Regions from separate parts of the Clostridium mucosae genome, predicted to be linked through region 1. Evidence: a T-box and tRNA genes for the amino acid it is inferred to sense, from the RefSeq annotation. Region 1 holds a T-box; the other holds one or more tRNA genes.
The links. A T-box is a leader RNA that pairs with one kind of tRNA and senses whether it is charged. The one in region 1 lies ahead of gltX (glutamate--tRNA ligase), so its partner is inferred to be a tRNA-Glu.
Positions count from the first base shown of each region.

Region 2: it has a tRNA-Glu gene. The T-box ahead of gltX (glutamate--tRNA ligase) is inferred to sense a tRNA for this amino acid. The anticodon was not compared.

Region 1 is NZ_JANKAF010000009.1:4,318-15,189, forward strand. Features, by position in the region: gene NSA50_RS10980 (DUF5643 domain-containing protein) at 99-824, opposite strand; gene NSA50_RS10985 (DUF4179 domain-containing protein) at 821-1,522, opposite strand; partial or broken gene NSA50_RS10990 (RNA polymerase sigma factor) at 1,515-1,670, opposite strand; gene NSA50_RS10995 (sigma-70 family RNA polymerase sigma factor) at 1,683-2,105, opposite strand; gene rsgA (ribosome small subunit-dependent GTPase A) at 2,189-3,277, opposite strand; gene NSA50_RS11005 (hypothetical protein) at 3,590-3,730, shown strand; partial or broken gene NSA50_RS11010 (VOC family protein) at 3,880-4,266, shown strand; gene NSA50_RS11015 (hypothetical protein) at 4,331-4,732, opposite strand; gene arr (NAD(+)--rifampin ADP-ribosyltransferase) at 5,427-5,975, shown strand; gene NSA50_RS11025 (MarR family transcriptional regulator) at 6,215-6,394, opposite strand; gene gltX (glutamate--tRNA ligase) at 6,748-8,409, opposite strand; T-box leader at 8,616-8,847, opposite strand; gene NSA50_RS11035 (permease) at 8,930-9,463, opposite strand; gene NSA50_RS11040 (permease) at 9,460-9,945, opposite strand; gene NSA50_RS11045 (glycoside hydrolase family 3 protein) at 10,288-10,872, shown strand, end outside.
Region 2 is NZ_JANKAF010000012.1:103,474-114,345, reverse strand. Features, by position in the region: gene NSA50_RS13700 (acyl-[acyl-carrier-protein] thioesterase) at 1-408, shown strand, start outside; gene NSA50_RS13695 (BaiN/RdsA family NAD(P)/FAD-dependent oxidoreductase) at 458-1,702, opposite strand; gene NSA50_RS13690 (hypothetical protein) at 1,952-2,533, shown strand; tRNA gene NSA50_RS13685 (tRNA-Glu) at 2,670-2,744, shown strand; tRNA gene NSA50_RS13680 (tRNA-Val) at 2,749-2,824, shown strand; tRNA gene NSA50_RS13675 (tRNA-Asp) at 2,833-2,909, shown strand; tRNA gene NSA50_RS13670 (tRNA-Glu) at 2,937-3,011, shown strand; tRNA gene NSA50_RS13665 (tRNA-Val) at 3,015-3,090, shown strand; tRNA gene NSA50_RS13660 (tRNA-Asp) at 3,099-3,175, shown strand; tRNA gene NSA50_RS13655 (tRNA-Thr) at 3,200-3,274, shown strand; tRNA gene NSA50_RS13650 (tRNA-Glu) at 3,281-3,355, shown strand; tRNA gene NSA50_RS13645 (tRNA-Val) at 3,360-3,435, shown strand; tRNA gene NSA50_RS13640 (tRNA-Asp) at 3,443-3,519, shown strand; tRNA gene NSA50_RS13635 (tRNA-Thr) at 3,546-3,620, shown strand; gene NSA50_RS13630 (ATP-binding protein) at 3,732-4,706, opposite strand; gene NSA50_RS13625 (DnaD domain protein) at 4,699-5,703, opposite strand; gene NSA50_RS13620 (peptidoglycan DD-metalloendopeptidase family protein) at 5,868-6,971, shown strand; gene NSA50_RS13615 (S8 family serine peptidase) at 7,026-8,219, opposite strand; gene NSA50_RS13610 (DMT family transporter) at 8,312-8,743, opposite strand; gene NSA50_RS13605 (dUTP diphosphatase) at 8,833-9,282, opposite strand; gene NSA50_RS13600 (hypothetical protein) at 9,442-9,984, opposite strand; gene NSA50_RS13595 (UDP-N-acetylglucosamine 1-carboxyvinyltransferase) at 10,303-10,872, shown strand, end outside.

The DNA of each region.
Region 1 (10,872 bases):
CTTACGCATTATTGCTAAGTGATTCAAAAAAAATACTGTATTACACCTTTATAGTAATACAGTATTTTTAGCTTAATGATATTTTATATTAGCATAATTTATTTATCTAAATTAATAGTTATTTTTTCATTTTCTAATATTTTAGCCCCATAATTCATCTTAGTGATAAAGTACTCTTTACTATTCTCTAATGCTGGTAATGTTAGTGTGAAGTTATAGCCATCATCAATTCCATTAAATTTAGTTTCTAGAATCTCTATATCCTTTGTGTTTTTATACCAATCCTCTTCTTGACCATTGTTGGAATTTTTATATTTATTAATTTTATCTTCATCCCAAATTTCAATATCTATATCCTCTAATCTATATAAATATTTTTTAACTTTTACTTCTATTACAGTTTTATCTTCTTTGAATTCAATATTTTTTATAATATATTCTTGTTCATCTCCTATCTTTATAGCTGTTTCACTATTTCTATTTATTCTCTCCATCACTAACTCTCTACTATAATCACTTTTACTTATAACAGGTATAAGACTTATCGATTTTGCCTCCTCTGTGGCCCCTTTATATCGCCAATAATAATTACCTTTAACTCTTTCATCATTTATATTTTTCCCACTACCTGAACCTCCTATAATACTTATAGGAATACCTTTATCATCTTGCACTAAAAAGCTCAATGAATAATTTTCCGAGAAATTTTCAGGATTATTTTCATCTAGTTTCACTAGTTCTGTGTCTGTATCCATATAGACTATAGTATTTAAATTAGATGTAATTAACTTATTTATCTTAAAAATACTATTCTCATATTTTATTTCTTTTTTACTTCATATTCTTCTTTTCCCATATCCTTAGAATCTAAAGAAAATTTAAATTTAAATTTTTTAGGATAACTTCCTACCCAATTTCCATATAAATCATTAACTATAAATTCTATTTTTGCCTTATCTGATAATTCATTTTCTGTAAATGCATAAGATGCTAATCCAACATAAGTATTTTCATCTATGAACTCACCATCATTTTCTTCATTTTTATAATTTATATCTTTAAAGCCACTTTTTATAATAGGAAATATTATAGGTTTATCATCAAATCCACTTTCTGACTTTAGCTCATATGCTATAGCAAGTTCAATTCCATCATAGTAAATATTTTTAATTGTCATTGTAATATCTTTATATTTTTTTGTTATATTTATATCCTTAGCCCCTTTTATATATTTATCCCCAACACCTATAGCATCATTAATACTTTTGAAAGTAGGTCCTATAAGTGGTAAATTTTCTGCATATGCAGGCATAAACATATTAAAGCTTAACATACCAACTATAATTACCGCTGCTACTTTGGATATATTTTTCAGCTTGCTTTTTTTCTTTATTTTTCTTTCAGGTAATTCATCTAAAGTTTTTAATATAGTATGTTTTAGTGTATCTGGTATATTTATATTGATATTTTTCGCTTTTTGTTTAAGGATTCCATCAAATTTATCTTTATCATACTTATTCATGATTATCACCTTCACTCATAATATTATAATTTTTTTCTCTACCTCTATTTAATCTAGATTTTATAGTTCCTTTAGGAATTTTCAATGTATCACTTATATCCTCTATTGACATATCATCAAAATAAAATAACCACATAGTTATTCTTAAATCAGAACTTAATTAATCGATAGCCCTAATTAAATCAAGATTTTTATATTTATCCTCATAAGTCTCATTATTAATTTGTGAATCTTCAATATAAGTAACCTTTTTATTTTTTCTTATTATGTTGTTACATTCATTTATCAAAATCCTTGTTAACCATGTTTTAAAAAACTCTTCATTTTTTAAACCAGAAATCTTCTCATAAGCCTTAAGTATAGTATTTTGAAAAGCATCTTCTATATCATATTCACTATTTAACATGCCTCTTGCTACTATATATAAAGACTTTAAGTTTTCTTGAAGTAATATATTAAATGCTTCTTTATCCCCCTCTATGGCTAATCTAACATTATTTTTCTTAAGCTTTACATCTTTATATTTGTTAAATACCCCTATAGGAATAATATTAGACATATTCATTATATTTCTCCTTCCCATCTAACATAGCTATGTTAACTTACCTTCACTTAATTAGACGTATAACTTAAATTAAAGGTTCCATTAAAATATATAATTAATATTTATTGTAAAAAAAAGAGCTGTGGCAACAGCTCCAAGTTAAATATATACTCATTTTTTTTTTTACTCTTCATATAACTTTTTATCCTATGCTTTTCTTGTCGCTTAGATTTTAATAAATTATAAGCTTCTTCTTTTTTAAGCTTTCTATATCTTTCTAGCCTTTCTGGATCTAAATTTCCATTTTCTATAGCTTCTCTTACTGCGCATTTAGGTTCATTTTTATGAGTACAATCAGAAAATTTACATTGTTTTTCTAACTCTTCAATATTACTAAAAGATTTATCTACATCTGCTGATATTAATCCAAGTTCTCTCATTCCAGGTGTATCAATAATTACTCCACCAGACTCTATAACAAATAGTTCTCTATGTGTTGTAGTATGTCTCCCTTTATCATTTTCACTAATTGAATTGGTCTTTAAAACTTCTTTATTCATTATCTTATTAATAAGAGTTGACTTCCCTACCCCTGATGACCCTATAAATGCTATTGTTACTCCAGTTTTTATATATTTTCTTATTTCATCATATCCATCTTCATTAATACTTGATGTTACCACTATATCTATTCCTATAGCTATCTCTTCTATTTGTTTTACTTTATCATTTATATCTTCGCATAAATCTGATTTAGTCAATATTATAATTGGAGTAGCCATACTATCCCAAGCTACTGCAATATATCTTTCTAGCCTTTTTATATTAAAATCATTATTTAATGACATACATATAAAAACAAAATCTATATTAGATGCAACTATTTGCTTATCATACCTAGTACCTGCTACCTTTCTTGAAAAATAGCTTTTTCTATTTAATATATTATGAATTATTGCATCTCCATTTTTATTATTTATCCTATCTAATAGTACCCAATCTCCAACAACAGGATAATCAAAAGTACTATTTGAAGAATATGATAATTTCCCAGATACTCTTGCAAGTACTTCTCCTTCTTCAGTAAAAACCTTATAAATATCTTTATATTGTACTGAAACTCTCCCTAAATAAAAGTTTTCATTATAAATACTTGCTTCCTTTACGTATCCTTCATTTACTCCTAATTCTAGTAAGTTTTTATTATTCATTTTTCCTCCCGAAACTAAAACATATTGGGAAGGATATCTAATTCATTGCTATACTGTAGTCACCTTCCCATTAACAACAATATAGGTTTTATTTTTTCTTACTAAACTCATCATAAAACATCACATCCTTTCAGATAATTAATGGTAAAACAAAACTTACCATTATATTCATTATATATTAATATTCATAATTTTTGCATAATTTATTAAATATTTTTGTAATTTCAACCTCTAATTAATGTATGATAAAAATATACATTAATTAACAATATTATTAATAGTGTAAGTAAATTTTATTGGAAGAATAAACTTATGCTTAATACTTTAAATTGGTTTAAATCCTATTCAATAACTGATATACAAATAAATGTAGTATATGCAAATGATGAAGCAATACCATTTTATAACCGTTATGGATTTTATATTGGAAATTATATCTTAAAAAGAACTTGATACTTAAGACTCAATTTAAAATTATTATGAATTAATAAAAATATCAATTAGAACTTTATTAATAAAATACTATGATAAATACTGTAATCTCTTTGTAATGGCATGATAAGTTAAATTATATGTTAAATTAGTAAAGTGGGAAATATACGATGAAAGCACAAATTAATCTTATTACTATTTTGACAAATGGTATAGATAAAATGAAAGCATTCTATAATAAAGTCCTAGGATTTAGAATTGAAAATGACCTTGGTAATTATGTTTAATTTGAAAATGATGGAATAAGATTTGCTATTTGCATGATAGACGTTATGTATGATCATAGTAGTGAATATAGGAAAGAGTCATCTAGACAAGGGTTCGAACTTGCTTTTCCATGTGAAAGTCCTAAGGATGTTGAGGAATCATTTAATATGTTAATCAGCAAAAGAATAACTTCTGTTCATGAACCACAAGATATGACTTGGAATCAAAGAACAGCATTATTTGCTGACCCCGATGTAAATATACATGAAATTTTTGCAGAAATTAAATAGTTAATAGTTTTAAACTATTACAAATTAAAAGTTGATAAATTTAATTATCAACTTTTATACTTTATTAGTTAGATATAACATCACCATTTTCATCTAATAAATATATTGCAAAAACTATCTCAATTTTCATTGGATCTTCTTTAACACTTTCACCATTATAAACAATTCTTATTCTATCACCCTTATTTAATTGTGGAAGATTCCCAATAGATATGTTATTTAAATCTATGATAATACTATCTGCATCAATAATATCTTTATCTGAATTAACACTTTCATTATCTATGGGACTAACATCAAGACTTTCCTCTGTAATATCATTAACCACTGCATTCATATAGTTTTCTGCTTTACACTTACTACATCCTGTTATTAATAGAATTAAACAAAAAGCCCTAATAAAGAAAATTAATTTTTTCATAGGATACTTATACTGACTCCTACTATTGACTAAATTATTTAACATGATAATTCCCCCACTCACTTAAAAATAATTAATACCTAATAGAATAAATGCTTCTTATAAGACTATATTATGCTTACTAATATAAATATACAATTATTTACTTTTGAATGTATAGGAATTTAATGAAGATGCACTTAAATTTTACGAGTCAATTGGGATGTGTACAAGAAAGCGAAAAATAGAATTTAACTTATAATAGTTTGTTACTTAATCTTAAATCTATTATGAGGTTATTAATTTATTTGAATTGAATAATTGTATTATAATACAAATTGAATAAGAGTTAGATTAGCGTACACACCTAGAAAAGTGGAAGCCATTACCTAATGAGCTGCTTTGTTAAAAATAACAAAAAAGAGATTAATCCTATTTAGTAAAAATCACTCCCTATAATTTAATTATACCATGTATAAAATGAAAATATAAGTATACATTTATTATTATATATATGTTAAGATAATGTACCTATAATAATAAGAGGAGGGTACATTAAATGAGCACTAAATTTGATCCAAAAAACAAAATTATAAGACTATGTATGTTGGGAATGAATATGGAAGATCAAGGTAACTCTGAAGAAGCAAGTGCATTATTTCTTCAAGCTTTGAATGAATCAGTAAATGACTTTGAAAGATTTATTGCAGCCTACCAAGTAGCTAAACATAAAAAAGATATTTCAGATAAATTAAAATGGATGGAAAAAGCTTTAGAGTATGCCATAAAATCAAATGATGATAGTGTTAAGAGTGCTTTTCCCACAATATATTTAAGCATTTCAAAATGCTATGAAGAATTAGGTGATTCTGATAAGGCGAAAGCAAATTATGAATTGTCAAATTCATCTAATACTGAACCTTATGATAAAGGACCTTTTTATCATGGAACTAGAGCAGATTTAAAGATTGGTGATTTGCTTGTAGCAGGTCGAAATTCAAATTATAATTCTGAAGTTAAGATGAATCACATTTATTTCACATCCAATCTTAATGGTGCAGGACTTGCAGCTGGATTAGCAAAAGGAGAAGGTAGAGAACATGTTTATATTGTAGAGCCAACAGGAGCCTTTGAAAATGATCCAAATATAACTGATAAGAAATTTCCAGGAAACTTAACATGTTCTTATCGCTCTCAAGCACCTTTAAGAATTGTAGGTGAAAAAACAGACTGGATGGAACAGACACCTGAAGAACTTAGCCAATGGAGTAAAAAATTAGCTAATACCAAAGGTGAAATTATTAATTAAAGATATCTTTAGTTGATATTCTCCTATCTACTGGCTACATTTTTCGTGAAGAAATCTATTATGTAATAAAAAAAGAAATTCCACCAAAAGTGGAATTTCAATCTAATCTCTTCTCTTTAACTTTCTCACTAAAAATAGAGAATCATATCTAACTAATTTTACACTATAACTTTCAAAACTACTTCTAGTAGTTTTCACTATAATTATGCATTATCAATTATGCATTGTTATAGCACCTCTTATCTTTTTATTTGCCAATAACATCTTTTTGATGAATAAATTTTTTCTTCCTTTTTAAGTTTATCCATAACTTTTGAAACTTCTTTTTTGTCTACCCCTGTTCCTTCTGCAACTGCAGTAGCATTTAGTGGTTTATCATTTTTAGTAAAGAAATCTAAAACTAAATCATAATTTTCCATATGTTCATCTCCTTTTGTATTTGTTACTATAATTTTACATAATACTATATATCAATTTCAATAATTATTTTTAATTTTTTTAAATTATTAACTAATATTTAATATCTGCAATTGAAATCTTATAAAATTAATTGTTTTATACTCCATTTTAATATTTCTGATAACCTTTTATATTTCATAATATTAATATTTAAATTATATACAAATAAAAACACTTTTAAACTTCATTGTAAAATTATTTTTATATCTACTTTAGTCTATATAGAATATTCAAAAAGGACGTCGCGTAACGCGACGTCCTTTTTATTATAATCAGGAATCAAAATATCCTTATTCCTTTTCAAGTATTTATTTTATAGATTTAAAAATGCTTCAAATCTATCTCTTACTTTATCTTCACCTAATATTTGCATAATAGTATAAAGATCTGGAGTATTGCTTCTATGAGATAGAGCGGCTCTTACAGCTCCAGCAACATCAGAAATCATTCCCTTAAATGCATCTGGATTTGCTTTGTATTCTTTTCTATTTGCACAGTATCCAAGTTCTGCTCCAATAACCTTTAACTCTTCAAACCAATTTTCTTGGCTTCCAGAATTGAAGTTGAATTTATCTTTATATACTTTAATTATTTCTTTGGCATTTTCTAAGCTTAAAGTCTTTGGAAGTTCAACATTTTCTGCTGTTTCCTTATTGAATAATTCATCAAAGAAGTAATCCACTTTTCCTCTTACTTCATCCCACTTAGCAAAATCTTTTCTTGGCTTTGGACCTTCCTTATCTATATTGAATATTTCTTTTGACATCTTTTCATTAGATGTTACTAAATCGTACATTTCTTTATCGAACTCTTTAGCCCAAGCTGTATAATAATCATAAACTACATCTGCTTTCATTTTGCAAATAACTTCTTTACTTACATCATTTAACTTAACTATATCAAATAATGCTCCTGACTTACTCATCTTGTCTAAAGCAACTTTAAATTCATGATAATCTACAGATGGATTTTCTGCTCTCCAATCTTCAAATGTAGAATTTATTATATTTAATAAGTATTCTATTACTGATACCATTGGATATCCAACTTCTTTGTAATATGAAACTGCTGCTTCAGCATCTTTTCTCTTTGATAATTTTCTCTTTGAGCCATTATCATTTTTCATTATTGTTGGGATATGTGCATAGTTTGGTCTATCTAATCCTAATACATCAAATAATTGAACATGTATTGGAAGTGATGATAACCATTCTTCACCTCTTATAACATGAGTAGTTCTCATTAAAGCATCATCTACAACGTGTGCAAAATGATATGTTGGAAGTCCATCTCCCTTTATGATAACTATATCTTGATTATTTTCTGGGAAACTTATATCTCCTTTTATTAAATCATGGAACTCTACTCTATTTTCTATATTACCTGGTGACTTGAATCTAATTATGTAGCTTTCACCATTATTTATTTTTTCCATAGCTTCTTCAGGAGTTAAATTTCTATCCTTAGCATATTCTCCATAATATCCTGGTGTTATTTTAGCTGCTGTTTGCTTTTCTCTAAGTTCTGCTAATTCTTCTGGTGTATCAAATGCTGGATAAGCTAATCCTTTTTTAATTAAATCTTTTGCAAAAGCTCTATAAATTTCTGCTCTCTCACTTTGTCTATATGGACCATATTCACCCTTAGATGTTTTATCTCCAGTCATTCCTTCATTAAAGTCCATTCCAAAGTTATGCATTGTTTGAATTGTATCTGCTATAGCACCTTCAACTTCTCTTTTTTGATCAGTATCTTCTATTCTTAAGAAGAAAACACCTTCACTTTGACTTGCTAATCTTTCATTTATTAATGCTGCAAAAACACCTCCAATATGTTGGAAACCCGTTGGTGATGGTGCATATCTTGAAACAACATCACCTTCTTTTAAATTTCTTTTTGGATACTTTGCAATATAATATTCTGGTGTTTTATCAACATTTGGAAATATTAATTCTGCTAATTTTTCAAAACTCATATTCATCTTCCTTCCGTAGTTTAAAATTTTATATAAATAAAAAAGTTGGCATATGTAAATTTACTTATTCCGTCGCTTCTCTCCAAGTCAACGCAAACTTACATATGCCAACTTGAAAACTAAAGGATGGAAATTATAAAATGTTATTAATACTGGTAACATTTTTATAATTTCCTATACATAAAAAAAGCCCTTCATCCTATAAATATTAGGACGAAAGACAAAATTCCGCGTTACCACCTAAATTGATTAATTAAAATTAATCCACTCATTCTCTTTAAGGGGAGAATCCCACAAACTTACTTGCAATTTTTTTAATATGCTGTTTCAGTTTATAGCTCTAGAGCTTCTTCAATAGGATCAAATTTTAAGCTTCCACCTATACTTAAATCTCTGTTAAATGACTATCTATCTACTTTTCTCTTTCATTGCTTATTATTTATAGTTTATCATAAACATTATAACTATACATTTAGCATTTGTAAATAATTTTATACTATTCACTTCATTAGGATAATTTTCAATCTAAATTCTCACTATAAAGTCTATCTAATTCATCCTTTGGCATTAAAACTTGAACTAAATATCCCATTATTATTACTCCAGGTATGTCAATCAAAAGCCTTGCTAAAGTAAATTCATAACCAAGTGACGAGAACTCAAACATCACTGTAGATATTTTAGTTACGCACCAAGCATTCATAAATATTATTATATTACTAAATTTAACACCTTTTTTAAGGAGGACTTTTGTAAATGGGAAAGCTGCATACATTGGTCCTGCCGCTATTGATCCTATTAATATTGCAAGAGAAATTCCTTTTATTCCTGAATCGTCTCCCATGTATTTCATCATAGTTTCTCTTGGAATCCAAACATCCATAAGCCCAAGCATTATCATTATTGGTGGTACCACCTCAATCATTTGTTTAAAACTTGAAAAAGCTGTATTAAATGATTTTAAACCTAACTCTTTATTAAAAATTGTTACAATTACTGTTACTATAAGTAATATAATAAAAAAAGAATATCTTTTTATTAAAGCTTTTATCATATCATTGTCACCACCATTTCAACAAAAAATGCTACTATTATTGAAAAAACAAAAGCTATTATATTCCTATAAATAGCTGCTTTTTTACCTATATGTTTAGCTTCTAAAGGAATAGTAATTATGCCAATTAAAGTAAGAGTTGATATAAGTGCTGCAACTTGTGCTATCCCTGCTCCACTTTTAAGTAGCATATCTCCAGTAGAAAATGCAACAAATGTAGGCATCATTGCAATACTTCCTAAAATTGCAGATAAAATTACTCCAAATATACCACTATTACTTCCTATTATATTTGATATTGTCTCTGGTTTTAATATTGAAATAGTCAACCCAACAACTAAGATTATTCCTAAGAATTGAGGCAGGATATTTTCTATTGACTTCCATCCTTTTAATAATGCCTTCTTAGTTTTTTCCTTATCTTTTCTATATGATATTAAAAATAATATAGCTGTTGCTAAATAAAGAATTATACTACTCATACTACTTCACTTCTAAAATATTATTATTAATATTATTATATAATTCAAACTTAATTAGGTGAAAACTCTGATTTTGAATTGAAATTTAAAGTATTAATTTTATAAATAGCTAATAAAATTTGCCTAATTGTGTATAGATACATATAATATAGCTATAATTATTAATATATAAGTTACACTAAGGATTTAACAGTAATTAAACTATATAAATTAATAAAACTTAAATAAATCTAGTACTCTAGCAACTTATATTAAAATTATCACTTATTTATATGTTTAGGATAAAGTTAAAATCTTTATTAAAAACTTTTTTTAAAACTTTATTTGTATTGGAGACTTATTATGAAAAAATTAATTTTAATAATTTCTATTATTTTATTGTTTATAGCTTCTTTTGCTCTAAGTTATAGATATTTTAATTCTAAAAAAATTAATGAAACTCCAGGAGGAGAAAGTTCTGATTCAATTATAGACAATAGCAATTCAAATAATGACTCAAATAATAATTCAAATAAACCATCTACTGAAGAAATTAATTCAAAAAAGGCAAAGGATTTATTATCTAATATGACCTTAGAAGAAAAAGTTGGACAAATGTTCTTTATTAGATGCCGAAAAGAAACTGCACTTGAAGATTTACAAAATTATAAAGTTGGTGGATTTATTCTATTTGATAATAATATAAAGGATGAAACTAAAGAATCCTTAACTAAAACATTATTAAGCTATCAAAACAATTCTAAAATAAAACTTCTAATTGGAATAGATGAAGAAGGCGGTATTGTTAATAGATTAAGCTGGTATCCTGAATTTAGGGCTGTTCCTTTTTATTCACCTCAAGAATTATATAATGAAGGTGGATATCCATTAATAGCTAGCGATACTAAAGAAAAAGCAGAGCTATTAAAAAGTATGGGAATTAATATG
Region 2 (10,872 bases), on a different contig from region 1:
CTAGAAAAAAGAAGAATGATGAGAATACCTCAAGAGCAGTATGAAATTTATGGTGTAGATGGCGATATGAAAGAGGAATTTAAGCTTCCTAGATTAGAAAAGATTAATGAACATAAGTATGAAAGAAACTTCAAGATAAGATATACAGATATAGATTTTAATAAGCATGTAAATAATACTAAATACATCGATTGGGCTATTGAAACATTACCAGAAGATATCGTAAATAGTTATGTTTTAAATGAAGTAAAAGTAACATTTGAAAAAGAATGCACTTACGGTGAAGAGGTAAAAGTATTTACAGATGTTAGATTAGAAGAGGGAGATGAAATAGTTACTATTCATAAAATAGAAACTGTTGATGGAAAGGAATTGACAAGATTAATTTGTCGTTGGAATAAGTGCTAAATTATAAAAAAGGAGTAATGAATGATAATTTATTACTCCTTTTTTTGTATTAAGAATTTGCTATATTTTTTGAAACAAAATGACCTGAACTCCAAGCCCATTGAAGATTAAAGCCGCCACAATCGCCATCTACATCGAGTATTTCACCACAAAAATATAAATTTTCAACTAATTTAGATTCAAGTGTTTTTGGGTTAACTTCTTTAGTGTTTATTCCGCCAATGGTAACTTGAGCTTGGTTAAATCCATTAGTATCAATGCATTTAAATTTCCAATGCTTTAGTAGAGTGATAAGTCTTTTTTTCTCATCCCATTGTAAGTCATAACAAGGTTTATGTAAATCTTCTATTTTAGCTTCCTTTAATAGTATTGGAATTAATTTTTTATGTACAATTCCAATTAAAGAGCTTATAACAGGTCTATGAGAAAACATTGCAAAATGGCTTTCCATAAAATCCTCTATTTCTGATAGAGATTGATTAGGCATCATGTCTACAACAACCTCAACATTTTTTTTCTTTAATAAGGCTTTAGATGCATGACCTGAAATTTGAAGAATTGGAGGTCCTGATATTCCGTAGTCGGTAAAGAGGATTTCACCAAATTCTTTTCTTATTGGTTCACCATTAACTAATAATATTGCATATCCATCAAATTTAACTCCTGAAATAGATTTTAAATAAGTATAATTCAATTTTAATTGAACTATTCCAGGAATGGTTTCAACTATTGAATGTCCAAATGATTTTGCTAAGTTATAAGCAGAACCATCAGATCCAGTTTTTACTGCTGATTTTCCTCCACAAGCTAAAATTAACTTGTTACATGTGAATAACTTATTTTCTTCGTTACTTGTGGATAATTTAAAGACATTTTTCTTGTGGATATCTTTTACTTTACAATCTGTGTATAAAGGAATACCTCTATCTTCTAAGGCTAATTTTAATATATCCACAACTGAAGATGCCTGAAGAGATTTGGGATACATCTTACCATTTTTTAATTCCACAATGGGAAGTCCTAATGATAGAAAAAAGTTTTCGGTGTCATCTACACCGAAGTTTGATAAAACATTTGTGAAAAATCCTGGATTTTCACTATGGTAAGATAGAAAAGGGAATGAAATTGTTCTATTAGAAATGTTACAACGACCATTTCCTGTAGTTAATATTTTTTTACCTATTCTATCAGTACCTTCAACTATGGCAACATCTAATCCGAAATCTTTAGCGGTAATAGCTGCAGATAAGCCAGAAGCACCACCGCCAACTATAATTAAATCATGATGAATCATAATAAATCTCCTTAATAAATTAATAATTTTAATTTTATCATATTATAATTTTTTTGGTTAATATAATAATATTCTATATATGTAAAAATCTTTATTTGCTTTTAATTTTAGATATAAATCCTAGTGTGTAATTTAACAAATATGAATTAATACAAATTATAATATAAATTCTTTAAATCTGTAATCTTTAAAAAATATATAATATAAATTTATGAATATGGAATAATAAATAATGAATGAGGTGAGGTTATGATAGTTAAAGTAGTTAATCAAGATAATGAAGATTACAATAAAGAATTCAAGTTAAGAAGAATGAACTATGATCAATGTGTAGTAAACTATCCTAATTCTAAGGGGATTAATATATTCTTAAATAAAGATTTGAAGTTTATTCCGGAATCAGATGTAGATGATTTTTTAATAAATAACAAAGATTTTCTAAAAATAAAATTAAATAGGGGAATATCTGTGCAATTTTATAAAATATTATTTGATAGTTTTAAGGATCAATTTGAAGAAATTGTAGAGGAAATAAATTTATTAAAAGATAAGTATTCTGTAAATAAAAGAGGGATATGGGAAAAGGAAATAATTTGTGTAATAAATGATAAGATTCCTGTAAAGATAATTGCTAGTGGACAAAACTTTAGGAAAAATAATTATAAAATAAATATAGAAGAAATAAATAGAGAAGAATTTTTAGAAGTTTGTAATTTTGAAATGAATAAAATAAAAAAAGAAATAAAAGAAAATCAATCACATTTATTAAGATATGAAAGAGCTATAAACGTAGTAAAATTCGGCGATAATAGCACTAAATTATTGACTTAAATACACGTATAAATAAAGTAAATAAAAAATAAAAAAAAAAGTTATTAAAAAGTGTTGACACTATATTAAAATTTATGTATTATAGTTAATGTGCTCGCCGACAGAACAGCTCGGTTGAGAAAAACAAAAAGAACATGGCTCCTTGGTCAAGCGGTCAAGACACCACCCTTTCACGGTGGTAACAGGGGTTCGATTCCCCTAGGAGTCACCATTATGGAAGCATAGCTCAGCTGGGAGAGCATCTGCCTTACAAGCAGAGGGTCACAGGTTCGATCCCTGTTGTTTCCACCATAAAATTTGGCTCAGTAGCTCAGTTGGTTAGAGTGCCGGCCTGTCACGCCGGAGGTCGAGGGTTCGAGCCCCTTCTGAGTCGCCACTTTAAAGTGCGATAAAAAAATTATTTGGCTCCTTGGTCAAGCGGTTAAGACACCACCCTTTCACGGTGGTAACAGGGGTTCGATTCCCCTAGGAGTCACCATATGGAAGCATAGCTCAGCTGGGAGAGCATCTGCCTTACAAGCAGAGGGTCACAGGTTCGATCCCTGTTGTTTCCACCATAAAATTTGGCTCAGTAGCTCAGTTGGTTAGAGTGCCGGCCTGTCACGCCGGAGGTCGAGGGTTCGAGCCCCTTCTGAGTCGCCACTTTAAAGTGAATAAAATTATTATGCTGGCATGGCTCAACGGTAGAGCAGCTGACTTGTAATCAGCAGGTTGTAGGTTCGATTCCTATTGCCAGCTCCAGTTTATGGCTCCTTGGTCAAGCGGTTAAGACACCACCCTTTCACGGTGGTAACAGGGGTTCGATTCCCCTAGGAGTCACCATTATGGAAGCATAGCTCAGCTGGGAGAGCATCTGCCTTACAAGCAGAGGGTCACAGGTTCGATCCCTGTTGTTTCCACCATAAATTTGGCTCAGTAGCTCAGTTGGTTAGAGTGCCGGCCTGTCACGCCGGAGGTCGAGGGTTCGAGCCCCTTCTGAGTCGCCACTTTAAAGTGAATAGAATTACTATGCGCTGGCATGGCTCAACGGTAGAGCAGCTGACTTGTAATCAGCAGGTTGTAGGTTCGATTCCTATTGCCAGCTCCAGAAAGACTTTAGATTTATCTAAAGTCTTTTTTGTATATAAAATTATACTTTATAGAACATAAATAAAGAAGTGTAACATTAAATTTTTAACATTCAATATTACACTTCTTTTTATTTTTTCTTCAAATTTAATTGAATTCTTATGTCTTCAGAATAAAACTTATATAACTTAAAATTCCCTAGGAGTCTGGAAGAAATTCTTTCAGAATAATTTTTACTTATATCAGGTAAAGATAAGTTTGTAGAAATTAGCATTTTTTTCTTCTTTAATAACTTTTTATTTAAAAAATTAAAAAATTCTGTTGCAGAGAATTCTGTAAGTTGTTCTGCGCCTAAGTCATCTATTATTAGTAGATCACAATTTATTAAAAGGTCTTCTAAATTATAATTATTTTCAAATCTTATTTCTCTTAAATTTTTAATAAGTTCATCTATACTTCTATAAACGACTAAATAGCCTTTATCAAGAAGTTCTTTTGCTACGCAACAACTTAGGAAGGTTTTTCCGGTCCCCGAATCACCATAAAATAACATATTATCATTATTTTTAGAAAAGTTCGGAATAAAATCTCCATTTATATACTCAAGAATATTTTCAATGTTTTTCCTAGGGGTGTACTTATCATCGCTTATTTTATAATTAGCAAATAAAGATAAATCAAAGTTATTGAAGTTATTTACTCTTAGTGAATCTTGTAAATCAGAGTCTTTATAGTAAAGGTTAACTAATTTATTTTTATAGCAAATACATTTTGTACTACCAATGTATCCCTGATCTTTACATTTACTACATCTATGATGAAGTGCTAAATATTCTGGATCATATCCATTGGCTACGAGAGCTTCATACTTTTTAAATCTAAGTTCAACTATTTCTTCTTTCAGACTTTTAAGTTCTAATTCATTTATGCCTTTTAAAATTGACATAGCTAAATTAAGTGATTTTTTCTGAATTAAGTTATCTAATTCTAAGATATCTGGATGATTCTCCTTTATTTCTTTACGTCTTTTTTCTAAGTTTTTTTCCTCTTCAAGTCGTATGTTTTCATATATTAATGTTAATTCTTTTTCATATCCTTTAATCATCATTATCCCATCCTAATAATTTCTTTTCTAAATCATCATAATCATAGTCACGGCCTTTAAAGTTATTGAATCTTAATTTAGGTTTTTCATATGAATTTGATTTTTGAGTGTTAAAATTCTTTTTAGAAGATGAATTTTTATAAGAGGTTTCTTTTTCTTCAATTTGTTTTAATGTTCTTAAGTTATCTTTATTCCAACTGGACAATATTCCATCTATATACTTAAAATCAGCTCTATTTAACCTTTGGAAACAAATATCACATGCTTTTTTTATTATATCTAATGAAAAGTTGTACGATGTAGTCCATTTCTCTAACATATCTTCTTGGGGTTTCATTATATCAGTATTTCTAATTCCCAAGAATTTTAAAATTTCTCTATAAGTACCCCATTTATCTTCAGTTTTTCTTATATAATTTTGAGCGTCATCAATTGTTTTTATATTCATCTCATGCCAAGCTAAAGCAACCTTTTCGATATATCTATGATTTGTTTTTCCTTTAGAAACACAGTACTCTATAAGCAGTAGTATAAGTTCTGAAGAAAACTTAAAATCTTTTTTCCAACTTATATAGGTTGTGAATTCACTAGGGGATAGTGGTCTACCTAACAGTTTTTCTATATCTTTTAGCATACCATTGTTAGATTCATCCGAAAGTTCAGCTAATATATTGATTTCTTCTCTATTAACAATATTTTCAGATGAAAGATCTATAAATTCTATATCAAAGTTTCCCATTTTATCTATTGGAACTAGTTTAATTACTCCTTCTTCATTCCAGTAGTTAAGGGCGTTTATTATATCTGACTCTAATAAGTTCAATGATGTAGCTAAGATTGATGCATTAACACCGATTTCGCCTGTAAAATTATATTTAAGCATAAGAAGATATACTTTAATAAATTCTCCTCTAGCTTTAGGCATATATTTTTCAATAAATGCATTACTGACAGGAGTAAATTTTAAAGGCTTTGATTTAAGCATAAAAGTGCTCATATTTACATCTACCTTTCTAAAATTAATTGTATAGTAAGATAATTATAACAAAGTGGTGAATTAGGCTCAACAAAACTATTGAATATATAAAAAGAATATTATTTCTAAATTTGGCAAAACTAATAGATGTGTTGCTTAACATTATTAATATGAAAGGAGATTTTATGGATACAAAAGGAGACTCGGGAATAATAATTAAATATGTTATATTATCAATATTTAGTGTTATTCTAACTATAAATATTAATTGTATTAAGGTTAGTGCTAATACAAATGATGCATTAAATAATATTGACTTAAATAACTCAAGATATTCTTTATATGATAAAATATCTGATGATAATATATTTGAAAATTTAATTGTTGCGGTAACGGGTAAAATAAATGGCTATGAAGTTAAATTGGATAATAAAGTTATAGGATATACTTCAATAGAAAATAATCTAACTAATATAAAAGATTTAGTTTTGAGGAAAGTTATAGACGAAATGAATATCAATGAAGACTCAGTATTATCATTTGAAATAAATGGAGATATAGATTTACAAGAAAGTAGATTTGACTTAGGTTTATTACAGACAAATGATGAACTAGCTAATTATATATATAAATTATCACAAGAAGAATCAAGTAAGATTAAATTAAATGTGAAATATACTACTGAGGAAAATGTAAAAATTCAGCCTAATACAATAATAATACCAAGTGATTCAATGTATTTAGGAGAAAGTAAGGTTGAATATGGAGAAGTTGGATTAAAGAAGCAAGTTAAAGAAGTTACTTATGAAAACAATAAACTAATAGAAACTAAGGTTGTCAGTGAAGAAGTAATAAAAGAGCAAATTAGTAAAAAGATATACAGAGGAACAAAAAATCCTTATGATTATGGAGTTGCTTTTTTAAGTAGCCCAACTAGGGGGGGATACATGACCTCTGGATATGGAGAGCGATGGAACTCTTTCCATAAGGGAATAGATATTGCAGGTAATATAGGAGATGATGTATTAGTTGCAATGGATGGAGAGATTACTTACGCACAGTATAATGACGGTGGTTATGGAAATTTAATAATGGTTAAGCATGAAGATAATATGGTTACATATTATGGTCATTTAAGTGACTTTTACGTTAAGGTAGGAGATAAGGTTAAAAAAGGAGATATAATAGGTGCTATTGGAAATACTGGATTTAGTACTGGTCCCCATTTACATTTTGAACTTAGAGTAGATAATGATCCTGTAGATCCTACTAACTATATTGTACAATAATTTACTAGTTAATATAAAAAATTATAAAATGAAAGGTGCTTAAATTAGTACCTTTCATTTTAATATAGAGTTTATATTTATTTTTCCATCGCCTTGGCAATTCTTTGGCATATCAAGTTGTTCACAAGAGACTTTTAAAAGTGAAATTATATCTTTTGGAGTTAAATCTTCATTATTCTCATAAATTAAAGCACAAATACCAGTTACATAAGCAGCAGCTAGAGAGGTACCACTAAATGTTTTATATGAACTATCAAGTTTTGATGGATAAAGTTTAATACCATCTTTTTCGGAAATATAATTAGTATTAGAGTTTAAAGAAACTATATCAACACATGCTGCACATAAATTAGGTTTTGAATCTTTTTTTAGTGATCCTATAGATGAATAAGTATAAGGCTTAACCTTTGATGTAGAATCATATCCTGAGACTGTTATGCAATCAGGACATAAAGCAATTCCTGTAATTGATCCATCTAAATTTTTATTGCTTCCACTTGGAACTATACAAGTTATGTTTTTACTATTTACTAATGAAACCATTATATCAAAACACTTTTGTAGAAATATATTATAATGTAGAAGCTCAAATGGTAAACATAACAGCTTAATATTATGTTTTTCAGACTCTTCGGAAACCATTTCCATTGAATAAAGTATATCAGATATATATCCTTTACCACTCTTATCAAATGCTTTGTAGCAATATATATTACATCCAGGAGCAACTCCACGATACATACCATTTGATTTTTCACCATTTCCTGCAATTATTCCAGCAGTACAAGTACCGTGACCATTATCATCATACGGATATTTAAGCCCATTTATTAAATCAACAAACATAGATATTCTATTATATGGAGTAACTAAATCAGGATGAGGATAAACTCCAGTATCTATGATTGCAACACCTATTCCTTGTCCCTTACTTTTAGTTTTACTAGATATTCTTACTTTATTAGCAGTGCTAACACTCATGCCACATAAAAATAGATATTCATCAAAGCAAATATATTCAACCTCAGGATATTCTAATAATCTTTGAATACCTCTGGAATTTAATCTAGCGGATATTATCTTGCAATGTTTTATATTGCTCATAACTTCCCCTTTATAAGATGCGATTTTCTTTATGATACTATCCTGAAATCTTTTATATTTAATAAGTATCCTATAATTATTATAGGGCTTTGATAACATACAACTCTTTAAATTTGTATCTAACTTTTTATTAGAAGAAAACATAATATACTCCTAAAATTAATTACATTATATAGTATATTAAAAGTTTCAATTTTGTTAATATTATAATTTATTATATAAAAAAAGGAGAAGTGCTAACCTCTCCATTTAAATATAACTATTCCTAATATCATTATAGATATTCCAATAAACTCTTTAATATGGAATGATATTTTTTCAGCTCCGAATAATCCGAATGCATCTATAAGCCCTGCAGAAGCTAATTGAGCAACTAGGATTATGCCAATCCCACATGTAGCACCCATAGCGCCAATGCTCCTCATAACAGTAAAAGTAATTATGACTCCAAGGACACCACCAAGTAAATAGAGTTTGTTTACTTCTTTTATTTCTTTAAAGCTACCTTTTCCAAAGAACATCACTATAATTAAGGTTAAAACTAATGCAGTGCCTTGAACTATAACGTTTGTTTCCCAAGTGCCAACTTTTTCTTCTAATTTAGTATTGAATACGCCTTGTAGTGTCATAGATATCCCTGATATTATTGCATATATGATTGCTAGCATATTAAATCACCTCAGGAATAGTATGCCACTTAAAGAAGAGAAATATTAAAAAAACCTTCTATTATTTATAGAAGGTTTTTAATTATATACTAAATAAATGATTCTTTAATTTTAGATTCTGAATAACCTAAAGTAATTCCTAAGCTGATAAAATCTTCAACAAGTGTTATATAATGATCTTCAGAAGGTGATATTATTAAGTCATTTAAATCTATAAATAGATTTAAAAATTGATCGCTCAAACAATAATCATTTGGTTTAATAAGGACTTCTTCGATATGATCGTAATGTCTATCTATACCAAGATTAATTATATGAGCAAAACAATCTAAATATTTCTCAAATAATATTGATTTATTCATTGGTTCATCTTCTGATATCCAATACTTATAACATTTAGTTTCATCTGCTAGATAGCTTAATTTTGTATGTAATTCTAGGTGTTTTCTAGCCCAAATTTTATATTCGCTTAAGTTATTATCAATAATGATTTTTTTATTTTTTTCTTTTTGCGATTCAAAAAAAGATACAATATTCATAAATATCCTCCTGCTTTTAAGGATTTACTATAATATATTTTACAAAAATATTTTACAAATGAAAAGTGTGGTAAACGAATACAAAAAAATAAATTTTTTATATATTAAGAAAATAAAAAAAGTGTTTAAAATAATTAAACACTTTCTGATATTTAATAATCATAAATAAAGGTTCTTTTTTAAAGGATAACTTTTTATTAATGTTTCTCTTTTGTTAGCAGAGAATTTCCATAGCTCTATTCTATCAACTTTAAGAGTTTCACAATTAGATTTAAAATTAACTCCACCATCAAATTTTTTCATATCCTTTGGAAGGTAATTAAGATTAGCTAAAGATATATGCATCGATGGTTCGCTATTGAAATTCTGTATATTAAATCCATGTAATTTTAATGTATCACTCATTAATCTTGTAAGTCTCTTTATATATCCTACATCTTCTATCTTCATATTTAAAGTTTTGCTTGCCTCTGAAACTGATACTTCAGTAGAGAGTTGAACCTTGAAATTTTTGTAGGGTTTAACTATTTTGTCTACAACAACATCCAATTTATCTATATTAGGATTTTCTATTATCTCTAATGGAATGTAAGGTGTTGGAGAATTCCTATTAGCTCTAAATTTTTTAGATAGATTTCTTTGTATAGGATTCAAGTTTTTATAAGATTCTTCATCAAATAATGCCACTAAATAATATTTCATAGCTTTAGCCTCTCATATCAAATTAGTTTATATTTTCATTTTATTTTATGTATTTTAAATGAATACAAACTTTGTTATAAATTATAACATATTAAAATAAATTAAAAAAGATAATATAAAGAAAAGTTCAAATATTATAAAGGTTAGGGAAAATGGTAATTGGAATAAAAAACTCTATTTCCTAAAATTATTTTTATGTTATAATGAGTATTGTAAGTTTTTTAAGAATGTAAATTAAGAATGAAATTTAACAATGGATAATAGTTGAAATAATAGGAAAGATTAATATATATATAAATTATGATAAGGGTGAAATGGATGGAAAAATTAGTTATAAATGGAGGCAAAGTCTTAAAAGGATCAGTTGATATAAATGGTGCTAAAAATTCGGCTGTAGCAATATTACCAGCAGCTATAATGGCTAGCGAAGGAAAGTGCATAATTGATAACGTGCCTGATATAGAAGATGTACATTGTTTAGAAAGAATATTAACCAGCCTTGGTTGTTCAGTAAATAAGATAGATAATAATACTTTAGAGATAGATGCTACTGATGTGAGAAGTGTAGAAGCTTGCACTGATGATGTAAGAAGAATGAGAGCGTCATATTACTTTATTGGGGCTTTATTATCAAGATTTAAGAGGGCAAGAGTTGAACTTCCAGGAGGATGTCCTATAGGGGTTAGACCTATAGATCAACATATAAAGGGATTTGAAGCATTAGGAGCAAATGTTACCATAGAGCATGGAGCAGTTATCGTTGAAGCAGAGCATCTTCACGGAGCAAATATATTTTTCGATGTTGTTACAGTTGGAGCAACTATAAATGTTATGATAGCAGCAACTTTAGCAGACGGGACAACTGTACTTGAAAATGTTGCAAAAGAA